Regions from separate parts of the Shewanella sp. Choline-02u-19 genome, predicted to be linked through region 3. Evidence: predicted binding sites of a transcription regulator. Region 3 holds the regulator's gene; each other region holds the start of a gene.
What was found. The regulator NrdR, encoded in region 3, represses ribonucleotide reductase genes. The targets are predictions, from matches to a motif close to AAACACNANATNTNGTGTTT.

Region 1 (7,100 bases), 1.1 Mb from region 3:
AGGATCTCTTTATTCTCAACGATATCGTCAAAAACAACCGATGGATCATTAACGATATTACGGATGATATGAGTGTATGAGCGCGAATGAATCGTTTCTGAAAACGACCATGTCTCAATCCATGTCTCTAATTCAGGCAGAGATACTAACGGTAAAAATGCGACGTTGGGTGAACGTCCTTGAATTGAATCAAGTAGAGTCTGATATTTTAAGTTCGAAATGAAAATATGCTTTTCATGCTCAGGCAGTGCAGCGTAATCTATTTTATCTTTGCTGACGTCAACTTCTTCAGGGCGCCAAAAGAATGAAAGCTGTTTTTCAATCAGTTTTTCAAATACTTCATATTTCTGTTGGTCATAACGCGCAACGTTAACTGACTGCCCAAGAAACATAGGTTCAAGCAGTGCATTGTTAGGTGTTTGACAAAATGTAGAATAGGCCATTTTTCTATCTTCCGATAATGGGGGCTTTGCCCCCTTTAATTAACGTTTAATACTCATGAATAACTGCTCGAGACTAGATTTTACATGCGCCGCCTTCGCAGCTGTCATCTTCTACTTCAACGGAAGTAATGTCATCATGATTATCTGAAGCACCATCACGAGTATTGTGATAGTAAAGTGTCTTCACACCGTATTTATAAGCAGTCAATAAGTCTTTCAGCAGTACCTTCATTGGCACTCTTCCACCCTCAAAACGAGATGGGTCGTAGTTGGTGTTAGCTGAAATAGATTGATCAACAAACTTCTGCATTAAACCGACTAACTGTATGTAACCATCGTTATTAGGCATCTGCCACAATAGTTCATAACTATGCTGATATTTTTCAAAGTCAGGAACAACTTGCTTTAATTGACCATCTTTACTGGCTTTAACGCTGATGAGACCGCGCGGTGGCTCAATGCCGTTAGTGGCGTTAGAGATCTGCGAAGAGGTCTCTGACGGCATTAATGCCGAAAGGGTAGAGTTACGCAGTCCGTGAGTTTTAATCTCTTCACGCAGCGTTTCCCAATCCATATGCAATGGCTCGTCACAGATTTTGTCCAAGTCACGCTTATAGGTATCGATAGGTAAGATCCCTTTCGAATACGTGGTTTCGTGGAACGCTGGGCAAGCCCCTTGCTCTTTAGCCAAGTTCATTGACGCTTTCAATAGATAGTACTGGATTGCTTCAAATGTCTTATGGGTAAGACCATTTGCTGAACCATCTGAATAGCGCACACCTTCTTTCGCGAGATAGTTAGCGAAGTTGATAACTCCGATCCCTAAAGTACGACGATTCATCGATGCTTTTTCAGCAGAGATAATCGGATAATCTTGATAGTCTAATAAGTTATCCAGTGCTCGTACGGCAAGATCTGCCAATGGCTCTAGCTCTTCAAGCTTTTTAATCGCGCCTAAGTTCAACGCTGAAAGCGTACAAAGGGCAATTTCACCGTCAGGATCATTGATGTTGTTCAATGGCTTAGTCGGCAGCGCTATTTCTAAACATAAGTTAGATTGACGGATTGGCGCTACTTTTGAATCAAATGGACTGTGCGTGTTGCAGTGATCCACGTTTTGAATATAGATACGACCCGTAGAGGCACGCTCTTGCATCATCAATGAAAACAGTTCAACGGCTTTAATTTGTTGCTTACGGATACTCTCGTCAGCTTCATATTTAAGGTAGAGACGTTCAAATTCATCTTGATCTTCAAAGAACGCATCGTACATGCCAGGCACATCTGATGGGCTGAACAAGCTAATCATGCCACCTTGGATAAGGCGCTGGTACATCAGCTTATTAATTTGCACGCCGTAATCTAGGTGACGAATACGGTTGTCATCTACGCCACGGTTATTCTTAAGTACCAGTAACGATTCAACTTCTAGATGCCACATAGGGTAGAAGAGGGTGGCAGCACCGCCGCGTACGCCGCCTTGTGAGCACGATTTGACAGCGGTTTGGAAATACTTATAAAACGGTAAACAACCGGTGTGGAATGCTTCACCACCACGAATAGGGCTACCTAGCGCGCGAATTCGACCGGCATTCACACCAATCCCAGCTCGCTGAGAGACGTATTTAACGATTGAAGATGCAGTGGCATTAATTGAATCTAAGCTGTCACCACATTCAATTAGCACGCAAGAGCTGAATTGGCGTGTTGGTGTACGCACACCCGCCATAATCGGTGTGGGTAGTGAAATCTTAAACGTCGATGTTGCATCGTAAAAATCTTTTACGTACTTAAGACGTGTTTCTTTTGGATATTTAGCAAATAAACACGCAGCAACCAAAATATAAAGAAACTGTGCACTTTCATAAATTTCATGAGTGACACGGTTTTGAACTAAATACTTACCTTCTAACTGCTTAACGGCTGCATAAGAGAAGTTCATGTCACGCCAATGATCAATGTAGCTACCTAATATATCGATCTCTTCGCGGCTATAGTCCTGCAGTATGTGGGCATCGTACTTGCCCAGTTCTACTAAGTGAACGACATGTTCGTAAAGTTTTGGTGGTTCAAACTGACCAAACGCCTTTTTACGAAGATGGAAAATGGCCAATCTTGCAGATAAAAACTGATAGTCAGGTGACTCGGGGGAAATTAAGTCTGCAGCGGCTTTAATGATAGTCTCGTGGATCGCTTCAGTTGGGATCCCTTCGAAAAACTGTAGGTGAGAACGTAGTTCAACTTCAGACACCGAGACATTAGTCAGTCCCTTTGCCGCCCATTCAATAACACGATGGATTTTTTCGAGATCGATTGTCTCACGTTCGCCACTGCGTTTTGTGACTGTCATATTACTATTCATTAAAGATAAACCTTGGTTCTTATATTGATGAAAGTGACCTGCATAGGTGCACCGTACATTTCCCTGTAAACAATCCAAACGAAACCGTAAAACAGTGGCTTCCAATTTATTGACACAAACTGCTAAATAGTGTCTCTGATTGCCACTTACACACAATATATGGTGTTTTTAAATTTCTTAGGTACAAGATAGTGAGGTTCGGGGTTATTTGCAAGTACGAATTCTGGGAACAAGTTGTGGATATCTTGAGGATAATTTTGACAGTTAGTAACAGCTAACCCTTAAAGCTTGTTTTGATTTGGGTTCCTAGCGGAAGATGAATATTTATACAGCCAAAAATGGATTTGAAGATCGCAGGATCCTTGAGCGATCTTCACTTATCAATATACTGATAATATAACTCAGTCATTAAGCTGAAGCGTGAACCATTTCATCAGCTCATCTGAGTTAGCAAAGCAAATGTCAGTTGGCCAGGCATTAATATCATCGTTGGGCGCGATATAACCCCACGCTGCTAAGCCAGCTTGCATATTGGCTGCTCGAGCAGCAACCATGTCTCTTTCTGCATCGCCCAGATAAAGAATATGTTGGCAACTTACACCGATTTGCTGAGCCGCCAGTAGCATAGGGGCGGTATGAGGTTTTGAATAAAGTGTTGAATCGCCACTCACAATGGCAGGCATCTGTTTGTCTAGGCCTAATTTAATCAGCAGTGGCCGAGTAAAACGAGCAGGCTTATTGGTGACCACGCCGTAGGGAATATCATTAAGCTTTAACAAGCTAAGAAAAGGCCACAGCCCAGGGAATAAGTCACAGTTGTTACCATTAACCTTTTCATAATTCTCTAGCAGCGCCAATTGTACTTGTCGTTGAATATCATCATTGGCATTAGGAAGTGCAGCGCGAACCATGGCTAAGCTGCCATGAGATGCGTGATTACGCTGTTGACTTAAGGTGACTGTCGAGTAACCAAATTGGGTCAGGCTGATATTTAGCGCATCAACCATATCCGGAGCGGTGTCTGCAAGTGTGCCATCAAGATCAAAAAGCACCGCTTTAATGGCACGGTGCTTTGTAGAAGGGTTACTGTCAGTCATTCTTTACTGTGGTAATCATATAATTGACTTCTAAGCTTTTAGTATACTTAAACACATCCGTAATAGGGTTGTAGGTTATCCCTACGGCATCATTACAGATAAGCTCGGCGTTATCCGCAAGTGCAATGAGTTCAGAAGGCTTAATGAACTTTTTGTGGTCATGAGTGCCAACAGGTAACATTTTCAGCAAATATTCTGCGCCGAGGATTGTTTCGACATAAGCTCTCATATTTCTATTAATAGTAGAGAAGAAAACAAAGCCACCCGGTTTTACCATATCTGCGCAGGCTTGGATCACTGAGCTTGGATCGGGTACATGCTCGAGCATCTCCATACACGTAATGACATCATATTGTTGTCTGTGCTCATCGCGATGATTTTCTGCGGTGTTCTTTATATAGTTTACCGAGACACCCATTTCTAATGCATGTAAACGAGCGACGTCGAGTGGCTCATCACCCATATCTAAACCGGTCACGTTTGCGCCGATACGCGCCATGCTTTCAGACAAGATACCGCCACCGCAACCAACATCAAGTACGTTCTTGCCAAAAATGCCACCAGCGGTTTGATCTATATAATTGAGGCGAAGTGGATTTAAATTGTGCAGAGGCTTGAATTCACCGTTTAGATCCCACCAAGTGGCGGCCATTTTTTCAAATTTAGCAATCTCTTCAGGATCGACATTATGATTGTTTTGCACTATTAATTACCTCAGATCGATTAATTCGTCTTTTGTGCTCATTATAATGATTAGTGCCAATAAACAAAGCGGATATCGCGTCGTTTCTCAGGAATCATTAAAAGTGACCAAAAAATACACTTATGCCTTGATTTTAATCAATAGTATTGCCTATTACTTCATATAGTAAATGAATGCTGTATTGGGTCTAGCGCCGTCAAATAACTGTGTTAGAATGCCAAATCACGTTTTCAAGCATGACTATTCTTATCTGTAAGGATTGCGTGCTAAATTTCAAGGGATCGAGCGGTTTATGACTGATCTGGCTTCATCTATAACACCAATTAATATTGAAGACGAATTAAAAAATTCATACCTAGATTACGCCATGAGCGTAATTGTAGGACGGGCACTGCCCGATGTTCGTGATGGCTTAAAGCCTGTTCATCGCCGCGTATTGTTCGCCATGAGTGAATTGAAAAACGACTGGAACAAGCCTTATAAAAAGTCTGCTCGTGTCGTTGGTGACGTTATCGGTAAATATCATCCACATGGTGATACAGCGGTATATGACACTATTGTTCGTCTGGCACAGCCATTCTCAATGAGATATCCACTTATCGATGGCCAAGGTAACTTTGGTTCTGTCGATGGTGATGCTGCGGCAGCAATGCGTTATACCGAAATCCGCATGGATAAAGTTGCGCATCAATTATTAGCGGATCTTGAAAAAGAGACTGTTGACTTTGTACCTAACTATGATGGTACTGAGTTTATTCCTGCTGTATTGCCTACGCGCATTCCTACGTTACTTGTTAACGGTTCATCAGGTATTGCGGTCGGTATGGCAACTAACATTCCACCTCATAATATGAGTGAAGTGATTGCAGGTTGTTTAGCGCTGATTGAAGATCCGGCTTTATCAATTGAACAGTTGATGGAGTACATTCCTGGTCCAGATTTCCCTACTGCAGCAATCATTAACGGTCGTAAAGGCATTATTGATGCTTATAACACGGGCCGTGGTCGCGCCATTATGCGTGCCCTTGCTGAAGTCGAAACCGAAGAGAATGGACGTGAGCGAATTATTGTTCATGAAATTCCTTATCAAGTTAACAAAGCGCGCTTAATCGAAAAGATTGCAGAGCTTGTTAAAGATAAAAAGATTGAAGGCATTAGTGGCCTACGTGATGAGTCTGATAAAGACGGCATGCGTATTGTCATTGAGATCAAGCGTGGTGAAGTAGGCGAGGTTGTACTTAACAACCTATATGCTCAAACACAAATGCAGTGCTCTTTTGGTATCAATATGGTTGCGTTGACGAATGGTCAGCCAAAACTATTTAACCTTAAAGAGATGCTAGAGTGCTTTATCCTTCACCGTCGTGAAGTGGTTACTCGTCGTACCGTATTTGAACTTCGTAAAGCACGTGAAAGAGCTCATCTTTTGGAAGCTCTCGCCGTTGCACTTGCAAACATTGACCCTATTATTGCGCTAATTAAAGCGTCACCTACTCCTGCTGAAGCCAAAGTTAAGCTGATTGCACAGGGATGGGAGCTCGGTCATGTTAAAGGCATGCTCGAAAAGGCCGGTGATGATGCTGCTCGTCCTGAATGGTTAGAACCAGAATATGGTATCCGTGATGACAAGTATTATCTGACTGAGCAACAAGCACAAGCCATCCTTGAGCTACGTCTGCACCGTCTAACGGGTCTAGAACATGACAAGATCATTGCTGAATATGAAGAGCTACTTGAAGTTATTGCAGCGCTACTTCTTATTCTAAGCAGCCCACAACGTCTGATGGAGATCATCACTGAAGAGCTTCATGAAGTATTAGAGAACTTTGGTGATAAACGCCGTACGGTTATCAATGCTAACGAAGTTGATATGAGTCTTGAAGATCTTATTAACGAAGAAGATGTTGTTGTTACGCTTTCTCATCTTGGTTATGCGAAATACCAAGTGTTAAGTGATTATCAAGCGCAGCGTCGTGGTGGTAAAGGTAAAGCAGCAACTAAAGTGAAGGACGAAGATTTCGTTGAAAAGCTTTTGGTTGCCAATACCCACGATACGATTTTATGCTTCTCAGATTTTGGTAAGATGTACTGGCTTAAGGTTTATCAATTACCACTAGCAAGCAGAACTGCTCGTGGTCGTCCAATTGTGAACCTGCTACCGTTATCAGAAGGTGAGCGCATCACTGCAATCTTGCCTGTACGTGAATACGCAGATGATAAGTACATTATCATGGCGACGTCACACGGTACGGTTAAGAAGACAGCGTTAACGGCATACAGCAATCCACGTGCTAACGGTATTATCGCGGTGAACCTTAAAGATGGCGATCAGTTAATTGGTGTAGATATTACCGATGGTAATGACGACATCATGCTGTTCTCTAATGAAGGTAAAGTGGTTCGCTTCAACGAGAAAGCGCGGAATGCAGAAACGGGTGAAGTTAAAATTGATCCGGAAACCGGCGAAGAGATTATCGCGTTACGTGCTATGGGGC
Region 2 (7,100 bases), 370 kb from region 3:
GGCAAATGCATAATGGCTGTAGTCCTTTTCAGCATTGGCTGGCAGGACAAAAAAAATCAGTAGAATTGAAAGGTAACGCGAAAGGGCCATAAATTAAATGTCAACTTAACTGGTCTCTAATTGATAGCCCTGAATATAGCGGTATAACCAAGGAAAATCCACGGTTAATAATTGCTGCCTAGTCTTTATCTTCCTCGGTAAAATGATACTCTGACATCATATGACCTAATTCAGTCGACTTAGTCTTAAGGTAAGCTTCATTATAACGGTTCTTACCGACTTGAAGCGGCACACGCTCAACAACCTCTAAGCCAAAGCTTTCCATCGCTTTTACTTTTCTCGGGTTATTGGTCATAAGTCTAACCTTGCTGACACCGATCTGTTCCATCATTGGAATAATCATGTCATATTTACGCATATCAGCAGCAAAACCTAGACGCTCATTAGCCTCTACAGTATTTGCTCCTCCATCTTGTAACTCATAAGCTCTGATTTTATTCAGCAACCCAATACCCCGCCCTTCTTGGCGCAGATAGAGGATAAAGCCCTGACCTACTTCAGCAATATTTTGCATCGCTGTTTGCAGCTGAAAACCACAATCACAACGTAAACTGAAAAGCGCATCACCGGTTAAACACTCGGAATGAATACGACCTAAAATAGGACTTTCGGCATCAAATACGCCCAATGTAAGCGCAACGTGCTCTTTACCTGTCTCGCTATCTTCAAAGCCGTGCATTTCAAAAACACCCCAAGGTGTTGGCAATTTTGAAGACGCGATATATTTAATCGACATGATAAAACCTTAACGACTACTCTCATTCCCTGAGACTGCAGAGAATCCTGATAAAGATATTAATGTGGATGAAAACTAACGTCGAGCGCCGCAAAGCGTAAACATCAACCATTACTAGCTGATCAATTAGCAAATATATGAGCGGTATAGCGCAGCATAAGCTGCGCGCTCACACATAAACTTGAAGCGGCTCACTAAATGAATAAATTAGCTTACTGTTTGCTTAAAATTCTTTCGCTGCAAAACCAGTAACTTGCTTTATACCCATTTCACGACCAAGTGCAGTCATAGGGTGAATAACCACTAATCCTTTAACTGACTTCTTCAGTTTGCCCATGTCAGCTTGCTCTTCTTTAGTCAGTACACGACTAAATTTAAGATCTTTAACCGTTGATCCTTCTTTGCCTAGCTCACGATTTTGCTGCTTTTTAACGTTAGCAATACGCTTAGTCAAAGTGGCAATCTCACGTTTAAACTGGATAACGATCCCTGGATCTTCGCGCTTTTCAGCTGCTGCCAACTTACGACCAAATTTATCGAGCTTATCGTTGAGCGTTTGCAGCTCCTGCTTTAAATTCATTTACAAACCTTAAATTCAAATCTAAATAACATATTTAGAAACAAAAACAGCTTCAAAAAAAGTATTGATGCTGTTTGTCATTATTGCCTCATTATAACAGCATATAGCGTAATATTACCTAGGTTTATGCTTAGCTTATCTTAGATAATGGATCACTTGGTTACTACTGCCTCGAAAAACTAAACTTGGATCAGCAAATGATTGTTCGAATTTGCCATCAACAACCACATTGACCAGATCAACCACCGCTTGTTGTTCTATGGTTAATTGTTCGAGTAAATAGCCCGTCCACAGCCAAATATCTTTGCCAGGGCATTGAGATTTCACCCGTTTAACCAGTTTCAATATCTCAGCGACATTGCCAGGGAACAGTGGATCACCACCAGACAGGGAAAGCCCTCGTCTTTTTATACGAGTATCATTTAGGTCATCAATAATGGTCTGCATCATTGGCTCATCAAACTGATGGCCAGAACACGGATTCCACGTCGATTGATTATAACAGCCACGGCATTGATGCTCACAACCTGAGACAAACAGTGTTGCTCGAGTCCCAGGGCCGTTAAGCACATCGGTCTGATAATATTGATGATAGTGCATAATAAACTCTTCCTTAACAAAAAGGTGCCAATGATGGCACCTCGTTTCGTTCTCGCTGGCCTTAAATTAAAGGTGCTTAATTCGGCGCTTAACCTCTTCTTGCTTACCATAGTTAAATGGTCTTGCATCTGGGCTACCTAAGTAGCCACACACACGTCGGGTTACCGACACTCGGCTGGGTTCGTGGTTACCGCATTTAGGGCAAGTAAACCCTTTACTCGTACAACCAAATTCACCAGTAAAGCCGCAGTCATAACACTCATCTATCGGCGTATTGGTGCCGTAATAAGGCACTCTTGAATAGCTATAATCCCAAACATCTTCCAATGCTTCAACATTGTTTTGCATGTTAGGAAACTCGCCGTAACAGATAAACCCGCCATTGGCGATTTCTGGATAAGGTTGCTCGAAATCAATCTTATCGTATGGGTTAACTTGCTTTTCAACATCTAAATGGAAACTATTGGTGTAATAACCTTTAGATGTCACGCCCTCAACAACCCCGAAGGCTTTTGCATCTAAATTGCAAAAACGGCTACACAAGTTTTCGCTTGGCGTGCTGTAAAGGCTAAAGCCGTAACCCGTCTCTTCTTTCCATGCGTCGGTGGCAGCTTTTAGGTATTTGATCACTGTTACCGCTTTTTCGCGCAGTTGAGCACTGTCGTAAACATGTGTTTCGCTGCCGTAAAGTGCATTGATGGTTTCATGCAAACCAATGTATCCGAGAGAAATTGACGCGCGGCCATTCTTAAAGATCTCAGAGACATCATCATCTGCACGTAGTCGTACGCCACATGCACCTTCCATATACAGGATAGGTGCAACACGGGCTTTAACGCCGTCTAAACGAGCGATACGAGTATCTAATGCTTTACGGGCAATGAGTAAACGCTCATCTAAGATACGGTAAAATTCAGCTTCATCGCCATTGGCTTCAAGTGCAACGCGCGGCAAGTTCAAACTTACGACACCAAGGTTATTACGCCCTTCATGTACCAATTCTCCATTTTCCTCAAATGTCCCGAGGAAGCTACGGCAACCCATTGGCGTTTTGAACGAACCGGTCACCTTTTCAACCTGCTCATAGTTAAGAATATCAGGGTACATACGTGTTGTTGCACACTTCAATGCAAGCTGTTTAATGTCGTAGTTACAATCACCCGTTTTATGGTTAATACCATCACGAATAGCAAAAACTAACTTAGGGAAAACCGCTGTCTTACGGTTTTTACCTAAACCAGCAATACGCACTTGCATCATTGACTGTTGAATCAGCCGAGATTCCCAAGAGGTGCCTAAACCAAAACCAAAAGTCACAAACGGTGTTTGGCCATTAGCGGTATGCAGTGTATTGACTTCATATTCAAGCGACTGAAATGCGTCATGACACTCTTTTTCAGTCAATGAGATCGCAAATGCTTTGGCATCTGTAATCCCCCACGTCAGCGCGACTTGGTAATGTTTGTTATAACTTTTGGTGACAAATGGCGCCAGTACTTCATCAATACGGTTAATCGTGGTACCGCCATAAATGTGGCTGGCAACCTGCGCAATGATCTGTGCTGTCACTGCAGTCGCTGTCGAAATTGATTTAGGCGTTTCAATCTCCGCATTGCCCATTTTGAAGCCTTCGGTCAACATGCCACTAAGATCAATCAACATACAATTAAACATAGGGAAGAATGGCGCGTAGTCTAAATCATGGTAGTGGATCTCACCTGACTCGTGGGCAGCAACGACATCTTTTGGCAAGATGTGACATTTGGCATAATGCTTAGCAACAATACCCGCCAACAGATCACGTTGAGTGGGGATCACTTTTGAATCTTTGTTAGCATTTTCGTTCAATAGCGCCGCATTGCTCTGCTCAACTAAGCCACGGATCTCTTGATTGAGTCTGCTACTGACTTCCCGATTCACATCTCTATCATGGCGATATTCAATGTAAACCCGCGCTAATGATTTATATGGTCCTTCCATCAACAAGTTTTCCACGGCATCTTGAAGATCGTGGATATTTATCTCATCTAATGTCGCCACCGAATCGGCTGCTTGTCTCGCGACAGATTCTGCATAAGCGGTGTCATCAATACCTGCCGAGTTAGCAGCTGCTATCACTGCGTCTCTAATCCTTGTTTCGTCAAAAGGCGTACGGTAACCATCCCGTTTAATAACCACTGGCATTGTATAATTCCTCTTCTACATCATCGACAAGCAACACTACATATAGTGGCACTTTTATTCTAAATCACAATATGTAGCGCATTAAGCTATAAAAAGACGAGAAGTACTTTGATCCAGATCATTATTTTAAACAACGAAGATAATAAGAAAAAATAACTGGGAACGATCACGCTTATCTAAAATTATGCCCTTGACGATGGCCTATAAGCGAGCTAGTGCCAGTATAAAATAGGGATAAATTGTGGATAAATAGACAAGCACTTTCACTGGCTATTTTTAACGCTCTGTTGAGGCTGCTGGAATTTGATTAAGATGAGTAAACGACAACCGATTTATGCGGTTTTAACGAGCGGATGTTACCGTTCATGGGGTTAACGTTACAGATAACGGCCTCAATTTTTAACCAGTGAAGCCATCAAAATAACCTGCTAGGGGGTTAACTAAAAACCAACGACATTAATGCTGTTTTGCGAGCGCCAAATAACTGTTCAGCTGACCCGATGCTTGTTGATGTTCACCTGTCATTGAGGCTAACTGCATTAAAGATTTTATGCCCTGATATTGATGCTTCTGTTGATCAGTGAGTGGGCGTTCAGACCCTAGCAAAGCAGTAATGTCAGTGGCAACGCGATTTGCTTTTTGTGCAATGGCAGGAGACTGGATTGAATCCATCGTGCGCATAACCCATTTTGCTTCATCTAACGTCCCTGCCAGCTCTCTATCTTCATCACTATTGGTTAGCGTCGCACGCTGCTCGTCAATAAAATCAGCTAATGACTGCGCTTCAGTGGGCGGAATATCAAAGCCACTATTCGTTAGACGGTTCAGTTGCCCATCGGACAAAATACCATCTTTATAGAGCCGCTGAATAAGACTGGGTAATTTTTCAGAGCTGAAACTGCCATCTTGAAAAAAGTCCTTCGCCATGGCTTCTATTTTCTGCGCTCGCTCAGCGCGGCCAGATAACACTAAGCCGTGATCATCTTTAGTGACGGTATTTGTTGATGAAGCTGATGCGTCAGCATTAATGCCTTGGATGCCTGTAGCGCTGCCGACTCCCGCTTTAGTGCCTGACACACCATATGCATCTGCCAGCACTGCGCCGCTATTTACAGGGTTATTGATACTACTAAGTGGGTTCATCGTCAAAAATTCGGCACTGATTTAGTCATAGCCTAACTAAGCAGGAAACGTGCCGTTTTTTTGATGATAAAATTGACTGCTTACTTTTGGTTCAATTCTGCGGTTAAGGTCAAGCAAAGTGTGCGCAATGATTCAATATCATGCTCAGTCATGCTGACTTTTTCAAGCAAGGTACTTTTTTGTGCAAGCGCATCGGCTTGCAGAGCGAAGCCCGCTTTGGTGAGTGCGATAACTTTTTTACGTTCATCGGTTTCATCAGCCAAGCGTTGTAAAAATAACTTGCTCTCTAAACGTTTAACGATGGGCGTCAATGTGCCCATATCCAGACGAGTCGCGCGAGACAACTGGGTCATGCTTGCTCTATCTTGTAGCCACAATGCTTGCATCACCAGATACTGTGGATAAGTGAGTTCATACTGATCCAATAAAGGGCGGTAAGCGCGCATAAGTGCATTCCCTGCGGTATACAGAGCAAAACAAACATTATCCGACAGACATGCTTCGGTATCGTTATTTGACACTTTGTTTTTCACTACGACCTTCACTACCTTTATTAAGTACTGCAATTTTACCTGACTCCCTTTAACAAAACTAGCTGATCGCATTTTATTTTGCGCAGAGTTATTTTGCGCGCAAAGCATTTGCATAAATTTTGGCGGTTAGTTATGATGCAAACAATTACTTTGCGCACAAACAAAAATAAAGGCTCATTATGAATGCTAAACAAATTCAACTAAAATCTCGTCCTGAAGGATTACCTAACGCCAGTAACTTTACCGAAGCAGAAGTGACTTTACCCGCCATTAAAGAGGGTGAATTTCTCGTCAAAAATTTATGGATGTCGGTTGACCCGTACATGCGTGGCCGCATGATTGATAGGAAAAGCTACATTGCTCCTTTTCAGATTGGTGCAGTGCTTGAAGGCGGCGCTATTGGTGAAGTCACAGAATCAAACAATGTTGAATTTCCAGTGGGCAGCAAGGTTAGCAGCATGCACGGCTGGCGCAGTCATTATGTTAGTGATGGCACCGAAATAACTCGCCTACCGCAAACTCCTATCAACGAATCACACTTTCTCGGTGTACTCGGTATGCCGGGTATGACGGCTTGGACAGGCCTCAACCGCATTGCAGAATTAAAGGCGGGCGAAACACTCTTCGTTTCAGCAGCATCCGGTGCAGTTGGCAGTGTAGCTGTACAGATTGGAAAATTAATGGGTGCCCGCGTTATTGCATCCGTAGGCTCTGATGAGAAAGCTGAGCATATTAAATCACTTGGTGTTGATGCCGTGATCAACTACAAGACTTGTGGTGATTTAAGCGCTGCATTAGCAGCTGCGGCGCCAGAAGGTGTTGATGTGTATTTTGAAAATGTCGGTGGCGATCACTTAACGGCCGCATTGAACAATATGAATGACCATGGCCGTATCGCCGTGTGCGGCATGATTTCACAATACAACGATACAGTGCCGACACCTGGACCGAGTAATTTAGCCATGATCATCATGAAGAAGTTAAAGATTGAAGGTTTCATTGTATTTGAACATTGGGCTCATTACCCTGAGTTCGCTAAGCAAATGGGCCAATGGTTAGCTGAAGGAAAAGTCACTGCAGAGCAGACTATTTATGAAGGGTTATCAAACGCACCTGATGCCTTTATCGGTCTATTTGAAGGTAAAAACCGCGGCAAGATGATTGTAAAACTGGCTTAATTCGTTAAGAAACCAGCATACTTCATGCGTTAATATCACACTGAAAAACAGTGACATAAAAGGGCCTTTTGGCCCTTTTATTACAA
Region 3 (7,100 bases):
GTGACAGGGCAAAAAGCATCATACCCATTGGAATATACCAGTAGGCGGTTAATGTACGGCCGGTGATGACATACCAACTGGCAGCCTCTGCAGGCGCTGTTATATCGGCATAAAGAACATGTAATGCAGGCTCGGTTCCAACGGTGAGATGCCAGACAATCCAAGGTAGCGACAGCAGTAAATAGGGCAGAAAAACAAACTTAGTTTTGCTCTTCATGTATTTTTTGTAATCCCAGCGGTTATAAAATACATGGTGAAACAGAAAGCCTGAAATAAACACAAAAAAGACCGTGCCATTCATCATTAAATTAAACCAAGCTTTGTCGGCAAAAGTTTCAATCTGCCACCCGGCAGGGCGGTAGCAGTGCGCCATAACAATAAAGATGATAGCGATGCCACGAAAATGATTAATGCTGTTTAAAAATTTCTTTGGTTTTATATCTTTAGGTGCACTAACAGTTTGAGGAGGCGTATTGTCTTGTGGCTGAGTAATTTTTTCATCCATGGTATTTACACTTATTGTTATTCCACTGATTTACAAACTAGCATCTCATAATTTGAGCTTATTTTGTTGTGAAATTGAAAATAAGCTGTGATGAGTTTTTGTTGTTGTTATTCAGTCTACTCGAACAGTGAGTGAGCTAAAGGCAAATGCGGTATTTGTATCGAGAAACTCTATGCCTTGCTTTTGGGATTAGAAGTTAGAAGATACACCAATGAAAAGTTGATAACTTTTACCTGCTTTCATATTTGAATAGCATCCGATGTCACTAGTATTTTTTGCGGTTTTGAGGTGTATTCCTCTGAGATGTGGCAGAAAAATACGAAGTAGGTTTAGATTGTAGAAATAAAAACAGAGACCTAAGTCTCTGTTTAACAGTGGATAATTGAAGTGTTACTTACTCATTCGTTTGTATTTTAAGCGATGAGGCTCAACAACGTCAGTGCCCATTTCTTCTTTTAACCAGGTTGAATACTCGGTGTAGTTACCTTCATAGAAGTTCACTTTACCTTCATCACGATAATCGAGAATATGCGTCGCGATACGGTCAAGGAACCAACGGTCATGCGAAATCACCATGGCGCAACCAGGAAACTCGAGTAGCGCTTCTTCAAGTGCTCGTAGTGTTTCAATATCGAGGTCGTTGGTAGGTTCATCGAGCAGTAGCACGTTGCCACCGGCTTGTAACAGTTTGGCTAAATGCACACGGTTACGTTCACCACCCGATAAGGTGCCAATGATCTTTTGCTGATCGCCACCACGGAAATTAAAGCGGCCAACATAGGCTCTGCTTGATATTTCAGTGTTGTTAATTCGCATAATATCTTGGCCGCCAGAGATCTCCTGCCAGACGGTGTTCTTGTCATTCATCGAATCACGGAACTGATCTACTGAAGCAATTTGTACCGACTCACCGACTTCAACGCTGCCGCTGTCTGGCTGTTCTTCGCCAGAGATCATTTTGAACAGTGTTGATTTACCTGCACCGTTGGCACCGATAATACCGACAATCGCCCCTTTAGGGACGGCAAAGCTCAAGTCATCAATTAACACCCGGTCGCCGTAGGATTTTGTCAGGTGATTAATTTCAATCACCTTGTCACCTAAGCGTGGTCCTGGTGGAATAAACAGCTCGTTGGTCTCGTTACGCTTTTGATAGTCATTGGTATTAAGCTCTTCAAAGCGAGCCATACGTGCTTTGCCTTTTGATTGACGTCCTTTAGCACCTTGGCGCACCCACTCCAATTCTTTAGCGATGGTCTTTTGACGAGCGCTTTGAGTTGCAGATTCTTGCTGTAAACGAGCATCCTTTTGCTCTAACCATGAAGAGTAGTTACCTTCCCATGGGATCCCTTCACCACGGTCGAGCTCTAAAATCCAACCCGCCGCATTGTCGAGGAAATATCTATCGTGGGTAATTGCCACGACAGTCCCCACATAGTCTTGCAGAAAACGCTCTAACCAAGCGACTGATTCAGCATCTAAGTGGTTGGTGGGTTCATCAAGCAGTAGCATGTCTGGTTTTTCAAGCAGCAGACGGCAAATAGCCACTCGGCGTCTTTCACCACCCGATAGCACTGCAATTTTTTCATCCCAATCAGGCAAGCGCAGTGCATTAGCAGCGCGCTCTAAAACGACATCAAGATTATGAGCATCTTGTGATTGGATGATGGCTTCGAGTTGGCCTTGCTCTTTAGCGAGTGCATCAAAGTCAGCATCTGGCTCTGCATAAAGCGCGTAAACCTCATCGAGTCTTACGAGGGCATTTTTGGCATCGGAAACCGCTTCTTCAACAGCTTCACGAACCGTCTGATTTAGATCAAGTTTTGGTTCTTGCGGTAAGTAACCAATCTTTAGGTCTTGCATCGGTCTTGCTTCGCCCTCAATTTCGGTATCGAGACCGGCCATGATGCGTAGCAGAGTTGATTTACCTGAACCATTGAGCCCTAACACACCAATTTTGGCACCAGGGAAAAAGCTTAAGGAGATATCTTTTAGAATTTGCTTTTTAGGCGGAACAATCTTGCCCACTCTAAGCATGCTGTATACAAACTGAGCCATTTTATTTCTCTTTGACTGGGAATGGCAGCAATTCTACTCGAATCGCCGCCTAACTTAAATCTGATCTTTATCTTAGGTGCAGCTTAGTTAAATAAAAGTACTGTTCTACATTTGGGGATTGGCTAATATCTCCAAAAATAACCGTTACTGAGGGGCATACTAGATTGTATTTTATATATTGATACTGGACGGAGGAGTAATGAATAACAGAAAGACATCGCGTATCGGTGTTATTGCCATTATGGGCCATTAAATGATGTCAGGGCTGGAGTGTTTGCAGAACAGAGTTTTCTAGATTTACACCACAAAGTAATGAATCAATAGATTAAAGGCGTTTTTTCTATGTAATACAATCGTTGAGCAAGTTTACGGCGTCTATTTGCTATTGTTGAAATATCGCTGATGGGAAATTGCAAGTAATTTCATGTTTCTAATGCTGGGATTGTGATCAATTGCGCTGTATCATACCGCGCAACCCTACTATAAGAATTTACAGCTGGAGTAAATAATGCTGAAAAAAGACATGAATATCGCGGATTACGATCCACAATTGTTTGCAGCGATTGAAGATGAAACTCGCCGTCAAGAAGAGCACATCGAACTTATTGCTTCAGAAAACTATACGAGCCCACGCGTTTTTGAAGCTCAAGGTTCTCAGCTTACTAACAAGTATGCCGAAGGTTACCCTGGTAAGCGTTACTATGGTGGCTGTGAGCATGTTGATATTGTTGAAGAACTCGCAATATCTCGTGCTAAAGAGTTGTTCGGTGCAACGTATGCTAACGTTCAGCCGCATTCTGGTTCACAAGCTAACGCAGCCGTATTTATGGCCCTTCTTCAAGGTGGTGACACGGTTCTAGGTATGAGTCTTGCTCACGGTGGTCATTTGACTCACGGCTCACATGTCAGCTTCTCTGGTAAGCTCTATAATGCGGTTCAGTACGGCATTGACGAGTCAACGGGCAAGATTGATTACGCTGAAGTTGAGCGTCTAGCGGTTGAACATAATCCTAAGATGATTATTGCGGGTTTCAGTGCATACTCTGGCATTGTTGATTGGGGCAAGTTCCGCGAAATCGCCGATAAAGTAGGTGCTTACCTATTTGTTGATATGGCGCACGTTGCAGGTCTTGTTGCTGCGGGTATCTATCCAAACCCACTTCCACACGCACATGTTGTGACAACGACAACGCATAAGACGTTAGCGGGCCCTCGTGGTGGTTTGATCCTTTCTGCTATCGATGATGAAGCTATTTATAAAAAGCTAAACTCAGCCGTCTTCCCTGGTGGTCAAGGCGGTCCTTTGATGCATGTTATCGCTGCTAAAGCGGTTGCATTCAAAGAAGCGCTCGAGCCAGAGTTCACGACATACCAAGAGCAAGTTGTGGTAAACGCAAAAGCAATGGCTCGCACGTTTATTGAACGTGGCTATGATGTTGTTTCTGGCGGTACTGATAACCACCTGTTCTTGCTTGATTTGATCAGCAAGGATATTACCGGTAAAGAAGCTGATGCAGCGCTCGGTAATGCCAACATTACTGTCAACAAAAACTCAGTACCTAATGACCCGCGCTCACCATTTGTGACATCTGGTCTGCGTATTGGCTCACCTGCGATTACTCGACGTGGTTTTGGTGAAGAAGAGTCTGTGCAGCTGACTCACTGGATGTGTGATGTACTTGATGATATTACAGATCTTGCTGTTAGCGAGCGTGTAAAAGCACAGGTTCTTGAATTGTGCGCTAAGTTCCCTGTTTACGGTTAACCTTAAGCGTTAAATCAGGTAAACTTTAATGGCCGCATTTATGCGGCCATTTTTGTTGGTAATTGATAATGATTTTTTATTAAATCGTTTATATAAGTCGTTTTAATACCTGACCGGAGGCTAGATGCATTGTCCATTTTGCAGCGCAACAGACACTAAAGTGATTGATTCGCGACTTGTCGCAGATGGCCATCAGGTACGTCGTCGTCGAGAGTGTGTGCAATGCCATGAGCGCTATACTACATTTGAAGGTGCTGAACTGGTGATGCCTCGTGTGGTTAAACAAGACGGTAGTCGTCAACCTTTCGATGAAGATAAACTGCGTGGTGGCATGCTTCGAGCGGTAGAGAAAAGACCGGTATCGATGGACCAAATCGAGCAGTCCTTAACTAAGATTAAGTCGATGCTGCGAGCGACAGGTGAGCGTGAAGTTAAATCAGAGATGATAGGTAACTTGATGATGGACCAATTGGTCAACTTAGACAAAGTGGCTTATATACGCTTTGCCTCCGTTTACCGCGCGTTTGAAGACGTGTCGGAGTTCGGCGACGCTATCGCGAACTTACAGAAGTAGTTATACCCTCTTATTACCCAATTGATTAATCGGAACTCATTTCACTATGTGGTCAACTGAAGACAATCAAATGATGAGTCTTGCTATTGAATTAGCGCAAAAAGGACTCTATACCACCCGACCAAATCCTTGCGTTGGTAGTGTATTAGTTAAAGACGGCGTGATTGTGGGAGAAGGTTACCATATCCGTGCTGGTGGCCCCCATGCCGAAGTCTACGCACTTAACATGGCTGGTGATGATGCCATTGGTGCGACCGCGTACGTCACATTAGAACCGTGCAGCCATTATGGTCGAACTCCACCTTGTGCCAAGGCCTTGATCGAAAGCAAGGTTAGCCGCGTTGTTATTGCCGTTACGGACCCCAACCCACAAGTCTCTGGTCGTGGTATTACCATGCTCCGTGATGCAGGCATACAGGTTGACGTTGGTTTATTAACCGATGCAGCTAAACAGGTTAACCTCGGTTTTTTGAAGAGAATGGAGCAAGGGTTACCTTGGGTGACGGTAAAGCTTGCGGCGAGTCTTGATGGTAAAACGGCACTATCAAACGGTGAGTCTAAATGGATCACAGGGCCAGAAGCTCGCAGAGATGTGCAGCGGGTACGTGCAAGACATTGTGCACTCATTACTGGCGTTGAAACGGTTTTGGCCGATAACCCGAGTCTAAATGTACGACATAGTGAACTGGGTTCTTTATCAAATGAGATCGCGCCAGCAGAACTACATCAACCGATGCGTGTAGTATTAGACAGCCAAGCACGGCTAGGTACTGACCTTAAGATGTTTAGTATCAACAGCCCGATTTTACTAATTAGCACTTGTGACTACCCTGATAAGGTGAAGTCGGCATGGCCGGCCCATGTTAGTCACCAAATATTATCCGCCAAAGATAAGCGGGTAGACCTTAGTGCCTTGCTGGTATTTCTCGGTAAAAGCTGTAACTCGGTGTTAGTTGAGGCCGGTGCAACACTCGCTGGTGCATTTGTTAGCGCGCTATTAGCGGATGAAATTATTTTATACCAAGCAATGAAAATACTCGGTGCTCAGGGGCGAGACTTACTTGCTTTGCCTCCATTTGAGGCGATGTCCCAAATACCCAGTATTAATGTAATAGATGAACGAAAAGTGGGTAAAGATACTCGCTTGACGTTAAGAATGAGTAATTAACTTTATGTTTACCGGAATTATTGAATCTGTAGGTCATTTACGAAAAGTTGAACGTCGTGGCGATGATATTAGATTAACAGTTGCAAGCGCTAAGCTTGATTTGTCGGACGTTAAGCTCGGTGACAGCATTGCCACCAATGGTGTGTGCCTTACTGTTGTAGAGCGGCTAGCAGATGGTTATGTTGCGGACATTTCAGCCGAGACAGTCAGCCTTACCGGGTTTGCACATTACGCTGTCGGCACCTCGGTTAACTTAGAGAAAGCCGTGACGCCAACAACACGCTTGGGTGGCCATATGGTCAGTGGTCATGTAGATGGCATGGCGCGTGTAGATGACCGTCAAGTTCGCGGTCAGGCAATTGAATTTTGGTTATCACCTCCCGTAGAGCTGGGTCGCTATATCGCCCATAAAGGGTCTATTACTATTGATGGTGTGAGTTTAACGGTTAATGAAGTGCAAGGGCATCGATTTAGACTGACCATAGTGCCGCATACAGCAGGTGAGACTACCTTAATAAATTTGAAGGCTGGTGATAGCGTTAATATTGAAGTTGACCTCATTGCTCGCCACTTAGAAAGATTGATGAACTATTCATCAGAGCATGAAAAACAGCAACCTAAGTCCGAAGTTACTATGGAACTGTTAGCTCGCTCAGGTTTTTTACGTTAAATACTGGCTTAAGGCTATTTTAAAGATAGAATTTATCTTTAGAAGCTCCAAAAAAATAATCATATAAATTTATATACTGTTTTGCCACGATAGGCATAAAGGTTAGCAACCTCACTTAATGCAGTAATACAAAATAAAGGTCTGAACATGTCGCTACATAGTATAGAAGAGATCATCGAAGATATTCGTCTAGGCAAGATGGTTATCTTGATGGATGATGAAGATAGAGAAAATGAAGGCGACCTTATTATGGCTGCTGACATGGTGACGCCAGAGGCGGTTAACTTTATGGCGATGTTCGGTCGCGGTCTTATTTGTCAAACCTTGACTAAAGAACGTTGCGAACAGCTAAACCTGCCT

Region 1: the regulator NrdR is predicted to act here: its motif matches at 2,954-2,973, upstream of nrdA (class 1a ribonucleoside-diphosphate reductase subunit alpha).
Region 2: the regulator NrdR is predicted to act here: its motif matches at 4,192-4,211, upstream of nrdD (anaerobic ribonucleoside-triphosphate reductase).

The regions. Positions count from the first base shown of each region.
Region 1 is NZ_PJBE01000013.1:1,280,077-1,287,176, forward strand. Features, by position in the region: gene nrdB (class Ia ribonucleoside-diphosphate reductase subunit beta) at 1-443, opposite strand, end outside; gene nrdA (class 1a ribonucleoside-diphosphate reductase subunit alpha) at 517-2,805, opposite strand; gene CXF83_RS12370 (HAD family hydrolase) at 3,207-3,902, opposite strand; gene ubiG (bifunctional 2-polyprenyl-6-hydroxyphenol methylase/3-demethylubiquinol 3-O-methyltransferase UbiG) at 3,895-4,605, opposite strand; gene gyrA (DNA gyrase subunit A) at 4,898-7,100, shown strand, end outside.
Region 2 is NZ_PJBE01000013.1:2,040,542-2,047,641, forward strand. Features, by position in the region: gene CXF83_RS15650 (hypothetical protein) at 1-90, opposite strand, end outside; gene ribA (GTP cyclohydrolase II) at 179-796, opposite strand; gene CXF83_RS15660 (YibL family ribosome-associated protein) at 1,020-1,376, opposite strand; gene nrdG (anaerobic ribonucleoside-triphosphate reductase-activating protein) at 1,512-1,976, opposite strand; gene nrdD (anaerobic ribonucleoside-triphosphate reductase) at 2,043-4,160, opposite strand; gene CXF83_RS15675 (hypothetical protein) at 4,617-5,303, opposite strand; gene CXF83_RS15680 (MarR family winged helix-turn-helix transcriptional regulator) at 5,384-5,836, opposite strand; gene CXF83_RS15685 (NADP-dependent oxidoreductase) at 6,016-7,014, shown strand.
Region 3 is NZ_PJBE01000013.1:2,414,309-2,421,408, reverse strand. Features, by position in the region: gene CXF83_RS17205 (acyltransferase family protein) at 1-505, opposite strand, end outside; gene ettA (energy-dependent translational throttle protein EttA) at 896-2,563, opposite strand; gene glyA (serine hydroxymethyltransferase) at 3,072-4,328, shown strand; gene nrdR (transcriptional regulator NrdR) at 4,453-4,902, shown strand; gene ribD (bifunctional diaminohydroxyphosphoribosylaminopyrimidine deaminase/5-amino-6-(5-phosphoribosylamino)uracil reductase RibD) at 4,949-6,070, shown strand; gene CXF83_RS17180 (riboflavin synthase) at 6,075-6,740, shown strand; gene ribBA (bifunctional 3,4-dihydroxy-2-butanone-4-phosphate synthase/GTP cyclohydrolase II) at 6,888-7,100, shown strand, end outside.